Regions from separate parts of the Bacillus songklensis genome, predicted to be linked through region 1. Evidence: riboswitches for the same ligand, from Rfam matches in the RefSeq annotation. Region 1 holds a riboswitch; each other region holds the start of a gene.
The links. Region 1 has a riboswitch for cyclic di-GMP ahead of ACFOU2_RS12885 (anti-repressor SinI family protein). Riboswitches for the same ligand answer to the same signal wherever they lie in the genome.
Positions count from the first base shown of each region.

Region 2: another riboswitch for cyclic di-GMP. It lies ahead of ACFOU2_RS10120 (PAS domain-containing protein); the one in region 1 lies ahead of ACFOU2_RS12885 (anti-repressor SinI family protein).
Region 3: another riboswitch for cyclic di-GMP. It lies ahead of ACFOU2_RS16380 (sodium-dependent transporter); the one in region 1 lies ahead of ACFOU2_RS12885 (anti-repressor SinI family protein).
Region 4: another riboswitch for cyclic di-GMP. It lies ahead of ACFOU2_RS01980 (diguanylate cyclase domain-containing protein); the one in region 1 lies ahead of ACFOU2_RS12885 (anti-repressor SinI family protein).

Region 1 covers NZ_JBHRZT010000052.1:313,744-317,046, reverse strand. Annotated here, with positions in the region: partial or broken gene queF (preQ(1) synthase) at 1-228, shown strand, start outside; gene ACFOU2_RS12895 (oxidoreductase) at 414-1,094, shown strand; gene ACFOU2_RS12890 (hypothetical protein) at 1,199-1,405, opposite strand; cyclic di-GMP riboswitch class I at 1,876-1,966, shown strand; gene ACFOU2_RS12885 (anti-repressor SinI family protein) at 1,995-2,123, shown strand; gene ACFOU2_RS12880 (helix-turn-helix domain-containing protein) at 2,222-2,560, shown strand; gene ACFOU2_RS12875 (magnesium transporter CorA family protein) at 2,967-3,303, shown strand, end outside.
Region 2 covers NZ_JBHRZT010000043.1:95,115-98,417, forward strand. Annotated here, with positions in the region: gene ACFOU2_RS10110 (cation:proton antiporter) at 1-276, opposite strand, end outside; gene ACFOU2_RS10115 (diguanylate cyclase domain-containing protein) at 489-1,109, opposite strand; gene ACFOU2_RS10120 (PAS domain-containing protein) at 1,075-2,175, opposite strand; cyclic di-GMP riboswitch class I at 2,189-2,273, opposite strand; gene ACFOU2_RS10125 (putative bifunctional diguanylate cyclase/phosphodiesterase) at 2,549-3,303, opposite strand, start outside.
Region 3 covers NZ_JBHRZT010000067.1:232,967-236,269, reverse strand. Annotated here, with positions in the region: gene ACFOU2_RS16385 (pyridoxal phosphate-dependent decarboxylase family protein) at 1-778, opposite strand, end outside; gene ACFOU2_RS16380 (sodium-dependent transporter) at 828-2,195, opposite strand; cyclic di-GMP riboswitch class I at 2,358-2,444, opposite strand; partial or broken gene ACFOU2_RS16375 (IS630 family transposase) at 2,661-3,303, shown strand, end outside.
Region 4 covers NZ_JBHRZT010000009.1:41-3,343, reverse strand. Annotated here, with positions in the region: gene ACFOU2_RS01985 (YppG family protein) at 1-67, opposite strand, end outside; gene ACFOU2_RS01980 (diguanylate cyclase domain-containing protein) at 1,062-2,177, opposite strand; cyclic di-GMP riboswitch class I at 2,161-2,243, opposite strand; partial or broken gene ACFOU2_RS01975 (hypothetical protein) at 2,838-3,303, opposite strand, start outside.

The DNA of each region.
Region 1 (3,303 bases):
CGAAATCATGGAGATTTCCATGAAGACTGCATGAATATTATCATGAACGATTTAATTGAAGCGATGGATCCCCGTTATATTGAAGTATGGGGTAAATTCACACCGCGCGGCGGTATTTCCATTGATCCGTATGTAAATTACGGCCGTCCTGGCACAAAGTACGAAAAAATGGCAGAATATCGACTAATGAATCATGATTTATATCCTGAAAAGATCGATAATCGATAATAAGAGAAATGGAATGAACTTGTTCAAGCGGACAAGATGTTGGAACTTTGGACGTCATAGGAGAGAGTGAAACAGCTGGGGGGCTTAGCCCGCGGAACTAGGCATCATTCATTCAGATAAGAAAAATGGGTCGCAGAATATAACCTGTTTTCAGGTTTGACAACTTAGTTAAGAGGGTGAAAAACATGTCGCAAAAATCGGCAGTTTTGCTTGGTGCAACTGGTCTTGTCGGTCGAGAGCTGCTCAGCTTGCTGCTTCAAAGCAACGTGTACAGCCAAGTCACGATTTTGGTCCGCAACAAGCTGTTGATTCAGCACGAAAAGCTGAGGCAAGTTGAAATTAATTTTGATGAGCTCCATAAATACGAAGATGAATTTAATGTAGATGATGTATTTTGCTGTCTTGGAACGACGATGAAGAAAGCAAAAACAAAAGCAAACTTTTTAAAAGTGGACTATGAGTATCCGCTGGCAGCTGCCAAGCTTGCCGAAAAGAAAAGGGCCCGCAACTTTTTAACGATTACCGCAATCGGTGCGGATCTTCGTTCGCCGATCTTCTACAATAAGGTAAAAGGTCAAACGGAAGAAGATATTTGTAACTTGTACATTCGTTCCACTCACTTCTTTCGCCCGTCCTTACTACTTGGGCAGCGCAGTGAGTTTCGTCTAGGTGAGAAAATCGGTGAATATGTATTAAAAAGCATATCCCTTTGTCTTATCGGGAAATGGCGTAAATTCAAGCCAATCAAAGCAGAGAACGTAGCAAAAGCAATGCTGGAAGCAGCGCTTGAAGAACGTTCAGGTGTTCATGTTCACGAAAGTGATGTCATTTATTACGGAAACTGTCAAGGTGCCGTCACAAACTAATAAAAAAGGGTTCGTTTCCGCTGAAACGAACCCTTTTTCACTAGATAAGAAAGTATAGATTCCACTTCTACGTTTAGAAACTTATAAATACTTAAAGCGATGGCTTAATCGCCGCCGCCACCGCTGTCACCGCCGCCGCTGTCAGAATTGCTCCAGCTTGAGAACGAGGAATCATTATCATTATCTTTTTCGTATGTAAAGGGAGTAAAAGAACTCGAAGAATTGTAAGAGCGGTGATTTCGCTTTTTACCGCCTGCAAAGGCTGTTGCTAAAAAGATGAAAAAAAATAAAACAAGAAACACCAATTCCACCGAAACCGCTCCTTTCTTTTAAAAATATATTCGGCATAGGACCGAGATGCTCCCATGCTTGTTTTTATTGTCTCATTAATCGATATATTGTTCAATGGTCGATTATTAGACATATTAGAGCGGATTTTATTTCCTTGAAGAAACATTTTTGAATAGAGTAAATATAATAAAGTAAAAAGACAAGGGGGTATTTCGAATGAAATGGCTTTCTTCTCAACAAAAAGTACAACAATATGCCTTTTTGTTTTATAAAATAGGTATTATTACCCAACAGCAAAAAGATCAGATTATCAAAAAATGAAGATATAATCAAAATTATGTAGGAAATTGTTTCTTAATATTTGTAAAATTCAATAAAATACTGACAGCCTTCAACATAATTTCGGACTGGTTTACATTATACTTATGTTCATAGTGTTAATGTCACAGGAACATCGTTGTAGGGATTTGTGTAATCATCATCTCATCTTCTTCAGTAAGGGCATACTTATTGAAAAATAAGGACGCAAAGTCACGGGTCTAAAGTTGGAGGATCCCAATCATGACGGCTGGGCTGCCTGAGATACAAAATGTATTTTAGGAGGAAACCATGGTTACAAAGGAAAATAGAATACACGTGCTATTGGATGAAGAATGGATTGATTTAGTTTTAGAAGCATTGGACAGCGGCATATCAGAAGAGGATATTAAAGCATTTCTCACCAGCCACAGCCGGTAGGAGTAGTCGGAAAATTTTTGTTTTTGCATGGATGTTATTAACGATGGCATATTTGGTATGTTATGATAAGGGAGGTAAGAGAAAGAGAGGGTGTAAATATGATCGGTCAACGTATTAAACAATTACGTTTGCAAAAACAGTTATCACTATCCGAACTAGCAGAAAAAGCAGGTGTCGCAAAGTCATATTTAAGCTCGATTGAACGCAATCTTCAATCAAATCCTTCTGTCCAGTTTTTAGAAAAAATTTCAGCGGTGTTGGATATTTCTGTCCAGTCATTAATTAACGAAGAAGAATCCTCGTCCGTCTACGAACAACTTGATTCTGAATGGGCGAACCTAGTGCGCGAAGCGATGGAATCAGGCGTATCCAAAGAAGAGTTTCGTCAATTTTTGGAGTTTAACAAGTGGAAATTGAAACAGGATAAAGGGAAGTAGCGTTTATGGGGGCATAAACGCTTTTGCTTTTTTATAGGATAAAACATACTAAAATAAGTAGAAACGCCCATGTTCTGTACAAACATCATGGGTGTTTTTGAATACAAAGAATAAAAACGATTTCTTTTGTTTACCTTCTGTAATTTTTTTAAAATGCAGCCCGATTGCTGTTTTTCCCTGTATACAAACGAAAGGATAAGCGTTATGATAGAAGTTGTGAGTAAATGAAAGAAGAGGAGTTGATATCGGTTGAGTAGCCAAAATTCCAGTGATCCTGGGCCAAGTATGAACATAGAGGGAGTCAGGATGTCACTTTTATCAGATTGTATGATTACCGATAACTGTATCAGCTTCTTTGATAGAGAGGTATGCTGACTTTCTCTTTGAAAAGGAGGAGGTTTGACACATGCTGAACATTTACTTAACGGATTTAAATGGAAGGCTCCATGAGCAGGAGGAAATCACGAAAGGCTCCTGGGTGAGCATGATCTCACCAACGGAAGAAGAAATTCGACGTGTTACCAATCATTTGAATTTGCCGCTGGACTTTATTAAAGACCCGCTCGATGATGATGAGCGTTCAAGGATCGAAGAGGAAGACGGCAATGTGTTGATTATCGTTGACTATCCGTCTATTTCATATGACAGCAACCAGTCCTCTGTTTATGAAACCATTCCATTTGGTATCATTATTACACCGGATTGTTTCGTGACGGTTTGCCTGGAAGATAATCCGATTTTAC
Region 2 (3,303 bases), on a different contig from region 1:
AATAATCCCCCCAACACCTACAAAGGCGGAAGCTTTTCCAGTCCTTTTAAATTCATCAATGTCCGTTTCTAGTCCTGCAATAAACATAAGAAGTATGACACCGATTTGACTAAATTCTGTTAATGTTTCTGTCTCGGTCACCAATCCTAAAACTGACGGTCCCAGTACAATTCCAATCAGAAGTTTACCAAGAACTGAAGGCTGCCCCAATCTTACGCTTATGTCTCCTGCAATTTTAGAGGCAATTAAAATAATGGCTAATTGAAGTATTAACACCTAAATACCACCTTTCTCTATTTTATAATGTGTTTCAAGCTAAAAAATGAAAAAAGAGCCTGTCACCATAAGGACATACGTATCCCTTGGTGACAGGCTCCTCCAAAAAGTAAAATGATTCTCGATATGATAAGGCATCTGTTTATTTCTTATTTTATATACGATTAAAAGTCTAAAAGGTTTCATTTTATTATAGTTTTACTATCTACTCATTATAATTTATAAGTTTTAAAATTGTTTCTTCCATTCTTCTTCGCTTCGTATAAAGCGATATCCGCATATTTCATCAGTTCATTCTTTGTAATTCCATCTTTAGGATAAAAGGCAATTCCGATACTGGAAGTGGTTTGGAAGCTATATTCTCCAAGGTTCCAAGGTTCCTGAAGAGATGTAAGAATTCGTTCAGCTATTTGTAAATCCTCCTCCTCTCCCTGAATATTAGGAAGAAGGATAGTAAATTCATCTCCACCTTGTCGTGCAAAGGTATCGCTTTCTCGAAGACAACTTTGTATCCTCTTGGAGAATTGCTCGAGAAGTTCATCCCCTACATCGTGACCCAAGGTATCATTGATGTCTTTGAAGTTATCCATATCCATATCCATATACATGACTGCCATCTTACGCCTATATCGCTCTGCCTCTTTGATGGATTGTTTCAATCGTTCTTTAAATAGTCTCCGATTCGGTAAACCCGTCAACGCATCATGATACGCCATGTGGGTTAGTTTTTCTTCATACATTTTTCTTTCTGTAATTTCTCTTGATACCACAAGAAAATGCTTAAAATCACCTTCTTCATCAAAAACAGGAGTTGCTTTCGCCTCGAACCATATCCATGGTGATTCCTGTTACTTCTAAATCAATCACAGTCCCATCCAAACGTACTAATTTTTCTTCCGTAGGAGCAACAACCATGCCTATTCTTTCTACTTGCTTGATTCGATGTTCAATCAAACGAACGGAATCAGGATGAAAATAATCCATAATGGATTTACCTATCAACTCTTCTAATGACGATACTCCTATCAGTTTGATACAAGATGGATTGGCATATTGGATTCGTCCATTTTGATAAACGATGATGGGTTCAGGAGACAGTTCTACTAATCTTCGATAACGCTCTTCACTTTCTTTTAATGATAGTTCCAATTGTTTTTGTTTGGTAATATCTCTGGTAATACCCGAAATTCCCACAATGTTCCCGTTCGCATCTCGAATCGGGGAGAGGGTTAAGCTCACCTCAACGGGTGTCCCATCCTTTTTGATACAAGTCGTTTCAAATCCTTTGATATGTTTACCTAATTTCACTTGTTCCACCATGTCGTCTTGTTGAGAGAACCGATAGGAGGGGATAATGGGTAATCGATTTCCAATTAACTCCTCACGTTTCCATCCATAGATTTCTTCAAATGCAGGGTTTACATCCAGGACATTCCCATCCAAATCCAAGATGTCGATAGCATCACCAGTGGAGTTGAAAAGGGCTTTTACCCTTTCTTCCATCTGGTTTAAAGATGCTTTTGTTTTATGCAGCTCTGTCACGTCTTTCGCCACACCAAAAATACCGACAATTTCACCGCTGACCATCAAAGGTACGTTCTTTACCTGCAAATCGATAATTTCTCCACTTTTATGAATAGCCTGCGTTTCATACTCACAAGGAGTTCCTTGTAACGTTTGTGCAAAATACCGATTGGTTGCTTCTACATGTTCAGGAACGATGATATCTTGATAATGGATTCCTTGAACTTCTTCCTGCGAGTATCCAAATATCTTTGTTACCACTTGATTCACTTCCATGACTTTTCCATCCACGGAGAGAACAAAAATCGCATCAGGATGATATTCAATGATAGATTTATAGACTTCAATGGATGATTCACTCAATAACAAATTCATTTTTATTTTCTCCTTCGGCAACCCAGCTTTCATAATAATTCGCCTTAGACCTGTGGCTTTGCGTCCCTGACTTTCGTTCAGGTTTGCCATTTTTCGGTAGGTATTCTTCGCCTTAGCATACCTAATTCATGGATTGAAATAACTTTTTTCATCCCAATTCTACCTAAAAGTAAATATCAATGTGGTTCTGGTGCAAAAAGAATCAGATAGCAAAATCTAAATGAACATTAACTAATAAATGCGTCCGTTTTATTCGCAGTTAAATCCTTTATGGTGAACTTTTACGATGAAAACCATCTATAACGTTCGGTATTTACACTATATTTTTATGCGTATTTTGACAACATTGGAGGTTTGAACCAGAACCTTTTCTTTAACAATTTAATAAGGCAGGTTTTTTAAGCATCTGCTCCATTTCATGAGCTGGCAATGGCGGACTAAAGAAGTAGCCTTGAGCTTCATCACAGTGAATTCCTTGCAAAAAGGACACTTGCTGCTCCGTTTCCACTCCTTCCGCAATAATTAAAAAACTTAAATCTTTCCCCATTTCAATAATCTTTTGTACAATGGAGGTTGTATGGGGTTGGCTAGTGACGTCTTTTATAAAAGATCGATCAATCTTTATCTTATTAACGGGTAAATGGTTCAGAACACTTAACGAAGAGTAGCCTGTTCCAAAGTCATCGATGGAAACATTCACTCCCAATGCTCTTAGTTCATTAATGATATAGGTAGATTCTTTTATATCTTGCATGATTGATTCCGTAATTTCCAACTCAAGCAATCGGGGATCCATCCCTGTTTCCTCTAAAATTCGTTTTACCTTTCTGGTAAAATACGGAGATTTAAACTGGGCAACCGAAATATTAACAGCCATGCGTAAAGACGGCATTCCTTCTTGGCGCCATAATTGGCTTTGTTTGCATGCCGTTTCAAGAACCCAGTTTCCTATCGGGATAATCATGCCGTATTCCTCTGCCAATGGAATAAACTCCATCGGTGAAATCAGTCCTAATTCTGGATGGTTCCATCTTATTAAAGCTTCCACTCCGGTGATTTCACCTGTTCGTATATTCACTTGGGGTTGGTAATGAAGGATCAACTCGTTACAATCAATCGCTTTGCGTA
Region 3 (3,303 bases), on a different contig from region 1:
CTTTAATATCATCAATTCCAAAGGTGTCTGTTGTTCCCATAGTCGCAAGGATATACGCCGGTATTCCACCTTCAGAAATAACTTTCTCCATTTTCATTTTCAGATCTTCTAAATTCATGGAATGGTCATCATTTACCTCCACACGAATCATGTTGTTTACACCTATACCTGTTGCTTCCACTGATTTATAAAGACTGTAATGAGATAATTCGGAACAGAAACAAAATATGTTGTTAGGAACCCCTTCTTTATTTGATTCCGGAAATTGACGAGCAACCGCAAGTCGTAATGAATTAAAGACCGCTCCTTGTCCTCCCCATGTTGTATATCCAGCACTTGTATTTTGGTCATACCCTACAATTTTGGATAACATACTAGTCACCATAATTTCCGCTTTAGCTGCACCTGAGCCTTCAACATCCCAAAGGGCATTCCCATTTAACAGAACCATTACTAAGTTCCCTAAAATACTAGCTATATTCGGTAGCGGAGCTGCATTTGCTACATAGTTACTATTAACAAATCGTTGTCCTTTTGCAAGATCGATTAGTTCCGTAATTGTAACTTCCATCGGTAACCCTTTTCTCGGTACATTTGACTCTTCGATAATACGATTATAATAATCTTTAGTATAATTAGGCATTTGCCCCAAAGTTAATTTTGAGGGGTCTTTTAATTCATCAATATTAGTGAAAATAGTGTTTATGTATCCTAATATTTTTTCTCTTTGTTCCACATTTCCATCAGCACTAGGGAATAATTGTTGAAGTTGATTCATTGTTGTCATTTGATAATCCTCCAAATTTCAATGCTTATTTTTTTACGTATTATTTAATAAAGCTTACTATCCATTCTAATGCACCTAATACATCTAGAAAAACGACAGTTATAGCAATCGGTGTAACGTATTTCAGTAAATAAAACCATATATTAAAGAACACTTTCCCCACTTTCGAACCTTGCTGTAATTCTTCTAATAAGCCGGTTTTTGAAACCTTAGTGGTAACAAATATAGAAATAGCCAACGCTCCTAAAGGCATTAAAACATTACTTACAGCGAAGTCTACCAAGTCAAAAAATGTCTTATCAACTATTTTAAAATCAGCCATTACCCCATAAGATAAACATGAAGGAATTCCTACAATAAAGATTAATCCTCCGATTATCCAAGTGTATTTCTTGCGATTTTCATTTGTATTTTTCGTTAAAGCAGATACTGCAATTTCTATCATAGAGAAGGCAGAAGTTAATGCTGCGAATAAAAATAATACTAAGAAAGCAATAAAGAAAACAATTCCAAATGGCATTTGAGTAAATACTGCCGGTAAGACCGAAAAGATTAAAACTGGTCCTGCATCTACCTCTAAACCAAAAGAGAATACTCCCGGAAAAATAGCTAATCCCGCTAACAGAGCTATCAAAAGGTTCATAATAACAATTGATAAAGCCGATTTAGGTAAGTCCTGTGTTTTAGGAAGATAAGAACTATAAGTTACCATTACAGAAACTCCTAAAGAAAGTGAAAAAAATGCTTGACCTAAAGCAAAGAGAATACTTTCAGAAGTCATTTCCGTAAAGTCTGGTACTAGAAGAAATTTAACTCCTTCCATTGCTCCGTTTAGACTTAATGAACGAATTACTAGAATAATAAAAAGAATAAATAAAGCAGGCATCATAATTTTACTTGCTTTCTCTATCCCTTGTTGAATCCCCTTTGCTACAACAATAATCGTTATCAAAAGAAAAACTAATTGTCCTAACAGTGTAGATACAGGATCAGCGATAATTATTCCGAATAGCTGACCATACTCAGCTTGTGATAGTCCATTTAAACTACCAGTGGATGCTTTAATTAAATAAAGGATAATCCATCCACCTATCACACTATAGAATGATAAAACTAAGAAACAAGAAAATACACCTATTTTTCCTGTTATATGCCATAATGTATTGGGTGCTAATTTTTTATATGTCGTAATAGCGTCACTTTGCGAGCGGCGACCAATTACGAATTCACCTACTAAAAGCGGATAACCTAATAATAGAGTGAAAAGTAAAAATACAAGAAAAAACGCTCCCCCACCACTCGTACCAGCTACATACGGAAATTTCCAAATGGCCCCTAATCCAATAGCCGAACCAGCAGCTGCTAAAATAAATCCTAGTTTTGATTTCCATTGTTCTTGTTGTGACATTTTTTACATTCCTTTCTGTTCTTAGATGACTGAAAGATTATAATAATAAAAATTTAATTTTGATATTAAAAAACCCCACCAAAAAGATTGGTGGGCATATATAAACAAAGGGGTATGTTACTAAACTGAAAATTACCCTCTTATCTTATATATCCAATCCTTTTCGGTAACCCGGCGATCCTAGCCAAAATAAGCCTTAGACCCGTAGCTTTGCGTCCTTATCTTTCGACAAGTTTGCCATTATCGAAGGTGTTTCTATCTTTAACATCGTAATTAAATAGGTTTTATTTACTAGTAATTTATACCTGTGATATATTAACTCCTTTATTTTAACTTGTAAATATAGTTCTATAAAAATTTATTTTTGGTGCAAAAATATTTACTATATAAGTTGAATTAAAGGATTACAGCCCATCTCCGTCGAAGTATACGTATAACATTTACCAATGAACGGAGAGAAATCCCATGACTGATTCACGTCAACATGAAATTCAAACCCTGCTTGCATCGATGAAAACCACGAAAGATAAACGAATGTATAAACGTTATCAAACCATCTACTTCTACTTACAGGGCTATTCTAAAAAAGAAATCACGAACATGATCGGTCGTTCTGAAAAAACCATCTATAATTATGTGAATGCCTATGAGGAAAAAGGGCTGGACGGCTTAATCATGGGACAATCACCGGGGGCACCTCGTAAATTAACCCCTGAACAAGAACAGGAATTAATTCAAGTCATCACAACCAAACTGCCAGTCGATGTTGGTTTTCCAGCTAAACATAATTGGACCTTGGCGATCATCGCTTCTTTTATCAAAAGAGAATGGAACCAAACCTATACTCTTCGTGGGGTATCCCGACTTTTGTATGATTTAGGTCTCCGTTATACGAAACCCACTTATACGCTGGCAACAGCTGACCCGGTAAAACAAAAAGAGTTTGTAGAAGAGATCTTTCCTGCCTATAAAAAAACTTCTGAATGAGGAAATCGATCATCTTCTGTTTCAGGACGAGTCCATGATCCGCGATTATCAAGCTCTCGGGCATACATGGTTTTTAAAAGGGAAGCAGCGAATCATTCCCACTTACGGAAAGCATCAAGGT
Region 4 (3,303 bases), on a different contig from region 1:
TGAAATCTTGCTTATTTTGCTTTATTGGGGGGCGTCGTAATGGGCTAGGAGAAAAAAAGGGGTGCATGGGTCGTTGTGGTCTTCTAGGCAGCAAATTCAAAACCTCCTTTGAGTTACATATCTCTTCTCTAATAGATATATGAAAAGTTGAACCTTTAAGGAAAGGTACATATCCCTAAAAACACATAATTACTATTCCTATACATAAAAAAGCAATCATACATAAATTTATGTATGTGATTGAATACATATTTACCTAATAAAAAGCGAACCTCCTTCATAAACAAGAAGTTCGCTTTTTATTAGGTATTTTTTTCAATACAACATGATAATTATCATGTTGTATTGAAAAAAATATCATATACAATCTTCAATTTAATTCCAGACAACATATTATAACTGCGGCTAGGTAAAAAAAGCACCTCCACCTTCGTTAGAGCCCTTTATGCCGCTAAATAAAGAAATAAAGTGCCATTCCATTCCATTAGTTATAGATCTTTTCAAAAGTCGAATTTGTAAAGAGGACTAGAACTAGTCCTCTTTTTTTAAAAGATAAAAAAGTGTAAAGCTACGGAGAATTTTCAACATTACTTAGTTTGCTCCTTATAAATGCATTTTTATCATGATTTCTTATCACAAAACAAATAAAGGGAATAACATCCAAACACCTTGAACAAAATACAAAAGACGCCGCGAGACATCACCCGGTAACAAAATCCTTAGTTCTATACCTAATCTATGAAAAAACTACCTCTTGATCCTCGAGGTAGTTTTTTCGTTTTCTCTCATGTATATCCCATACATTTTTAGTTTACATAACCATTCTTACCGGAACCTGCACCAAAACAAACCCCTTGGCGCCCAAGGGGTTTTGGCTTGTCTATTTTTATTATTTATGCATCTTTTTATACATCGTTGATGAATCAACGTTTTCAGCTTCTCAAGAAGCCTGGCAGCTGTATAAAAAGGGGTGGTTTTATGCAATCTCTAATACATATATTAAAAACAAATTTATCAAAATAACATTTTCTAAAACTCTAAACCTTTTATGAAAAAAGAATCTACTCACCAGTATAAATTAGATAATTGTTTTTCCCTTGCTTTTTAGCTTGATACATAGCTTGATCAGCATGTTTCAATAAGGTTTCTACATTATCCCCATGATGGGGATAAAAAACGATTCCGATACTTGACGTAACTTTTACCGAATTTTTTTTCAAGATAACAGGTAATCGCAATTCTTCTAATACTCTTTCGGCAACTTGAACAACGTCTTCTCGTGTAATTTCAGGCAGTATTACTGTAAATTCATCACCTGCCAATCGTGCAGCCATATCCCTGTCACGAACAGAATTATTTAAACGTTTGGCCACCTCTTGTAGCAATTGATCGCCTATTTCATGACCGAAAGTATCATTTACATTTTTGAAACCGTCTAAATCGATAAACATAACAGCTAAAAGTTTCTCACTTTTAAACTGATCTAATTTCTGATTCAAGGTTTCTTGAAAAAATCGCCGATTCGGCAAACCAGTCAATTGATCATGGTAGATTAAATGATTCATGAGTTCTTCATGTTGTTTCCTTTGAGTTATGTCCAGTACAACTAATTCTCTTGCATCTTTTCCCATGTACTCAATAGGAGTCGAAATAACCTCGACATGAATGATTTTTCCATCAAATCTAATTACTTTCAGTTCATACTTTGAAACTTCGTCCTTGTCTTTCTGTTGTCTCAATAATACTTCTTTTACAGTTTCTATAGAATCGGGATGAATAATATCCATCCAGGGCTTCTCAAGGAGTTCTTGAAAATGAGAAGCTCCTAAAAGATTAGCACAAGCACGATTGACAAAGATAAATTCACCTTCAGAACGGACAAATATTGGCTGAGCAGAATGTCCAATTAAACATCGGTATTGCTCGCGGCTCTTCTGAAGATACTTCGATACCTTTTCTTGCAAGAAAAAAACATTAAAGAAGAGTAAGAGCAAAATAAATAAGGTTATATCATCAAAGATCTCTTCCTCCACACCATTAATATGTAACCCAAGCAGTTTAAGAATTGATTCATCCTTATAATAAACAGCAATAGTAAATAACATAAAAATCAGACTCATTCTGATTTTATGATTTAACTTCATTTTATTAACTTCTCCTTTCGGCAGCTCAGCCATCATAGCAATTGCCTTAGACCTGTAGCTTTGCGTCCTTATCTTTCGATAAGTTTGCCATTTTTCGTGGATGTAGTTTCAGCCTAGCAATTTTACACTATTCGACAAAAAACGACAACTAAAGATTATTAATATATCTGTTATTGTGTTATCCTACTCCATCAGGTCGAAAAGATAACTTGTCATCGTCTTTTCACTATCCCTCGCCTCCTTACCAAGGCTCCTTTTAAATGCAGTAACAGAAGACCTCACCCCATCCTTATAAGAGGATGGGGTGAGGTCTTCTGTTGTTTGCGGAATTCTTAAAAGAACCGTATTCGCAAGCATCGGGGGATTTTAAGCGCAAAAACACCGTAAATAAATTAGAAAAAGTGTTCTCTTTTATTTACAGTATAATTTACAGATCTATTTTCAATTATTTATCTTACTTTTGTAACCTAAATAACTGAATTGGTTTTCAAAATCAAGGGTATATGAACTCCCTCCGGTCGCCCTTGATTTTAAAAATTTTTCGTGCTACCTGGCTGACGCCGACCGAGAACTCATACCAAATAGGATTTTCCCCTCTGTCTCGGTCGAACCAACAGCATAGCACGAAAAACAAGCCGCCTTATAGCCTGTTCTCTCCCTCTTTTCCTCCCTCCAAGCTCACCCAAATAGGAGTCACCAAAACCTCCACCATTTCTTTTGGCCCTTCTGTTCCTCAAGTACAGCAACTTGTTTTTTCATTTCCATCATCTCTTTCATCGCGTTCACTAACTCACCATCACGCTTTTCTAATCGATAATCGATATACTCTTTTTGCTTATCTTGCTGGTTCCGCAGTTCCGCAACAGCCTTCCGCAGCTCCATAATTTCTTCTTTTTGTTGAGCCATTATCTGCATAGCAACCTGGGTTTGCTTCATAAGTTCTTGGAACTGTTCACCCACCTCCACCTGAACAGAAATCGCCTGTTGATTAGACTGCTGCTGCGCTACTGCGGTTGTCACTGCGGTTTCTTCCTCAATTTCTATATTCCTTACAGCCATAAGGCTTAGACCTTCCTCAATCTCCACTGCGGTTAGATTACGGTTGAACCCTTCCGCAATGAAGCGCAGTATATCCGCAGTCTCTGGTCGATACCTTCGG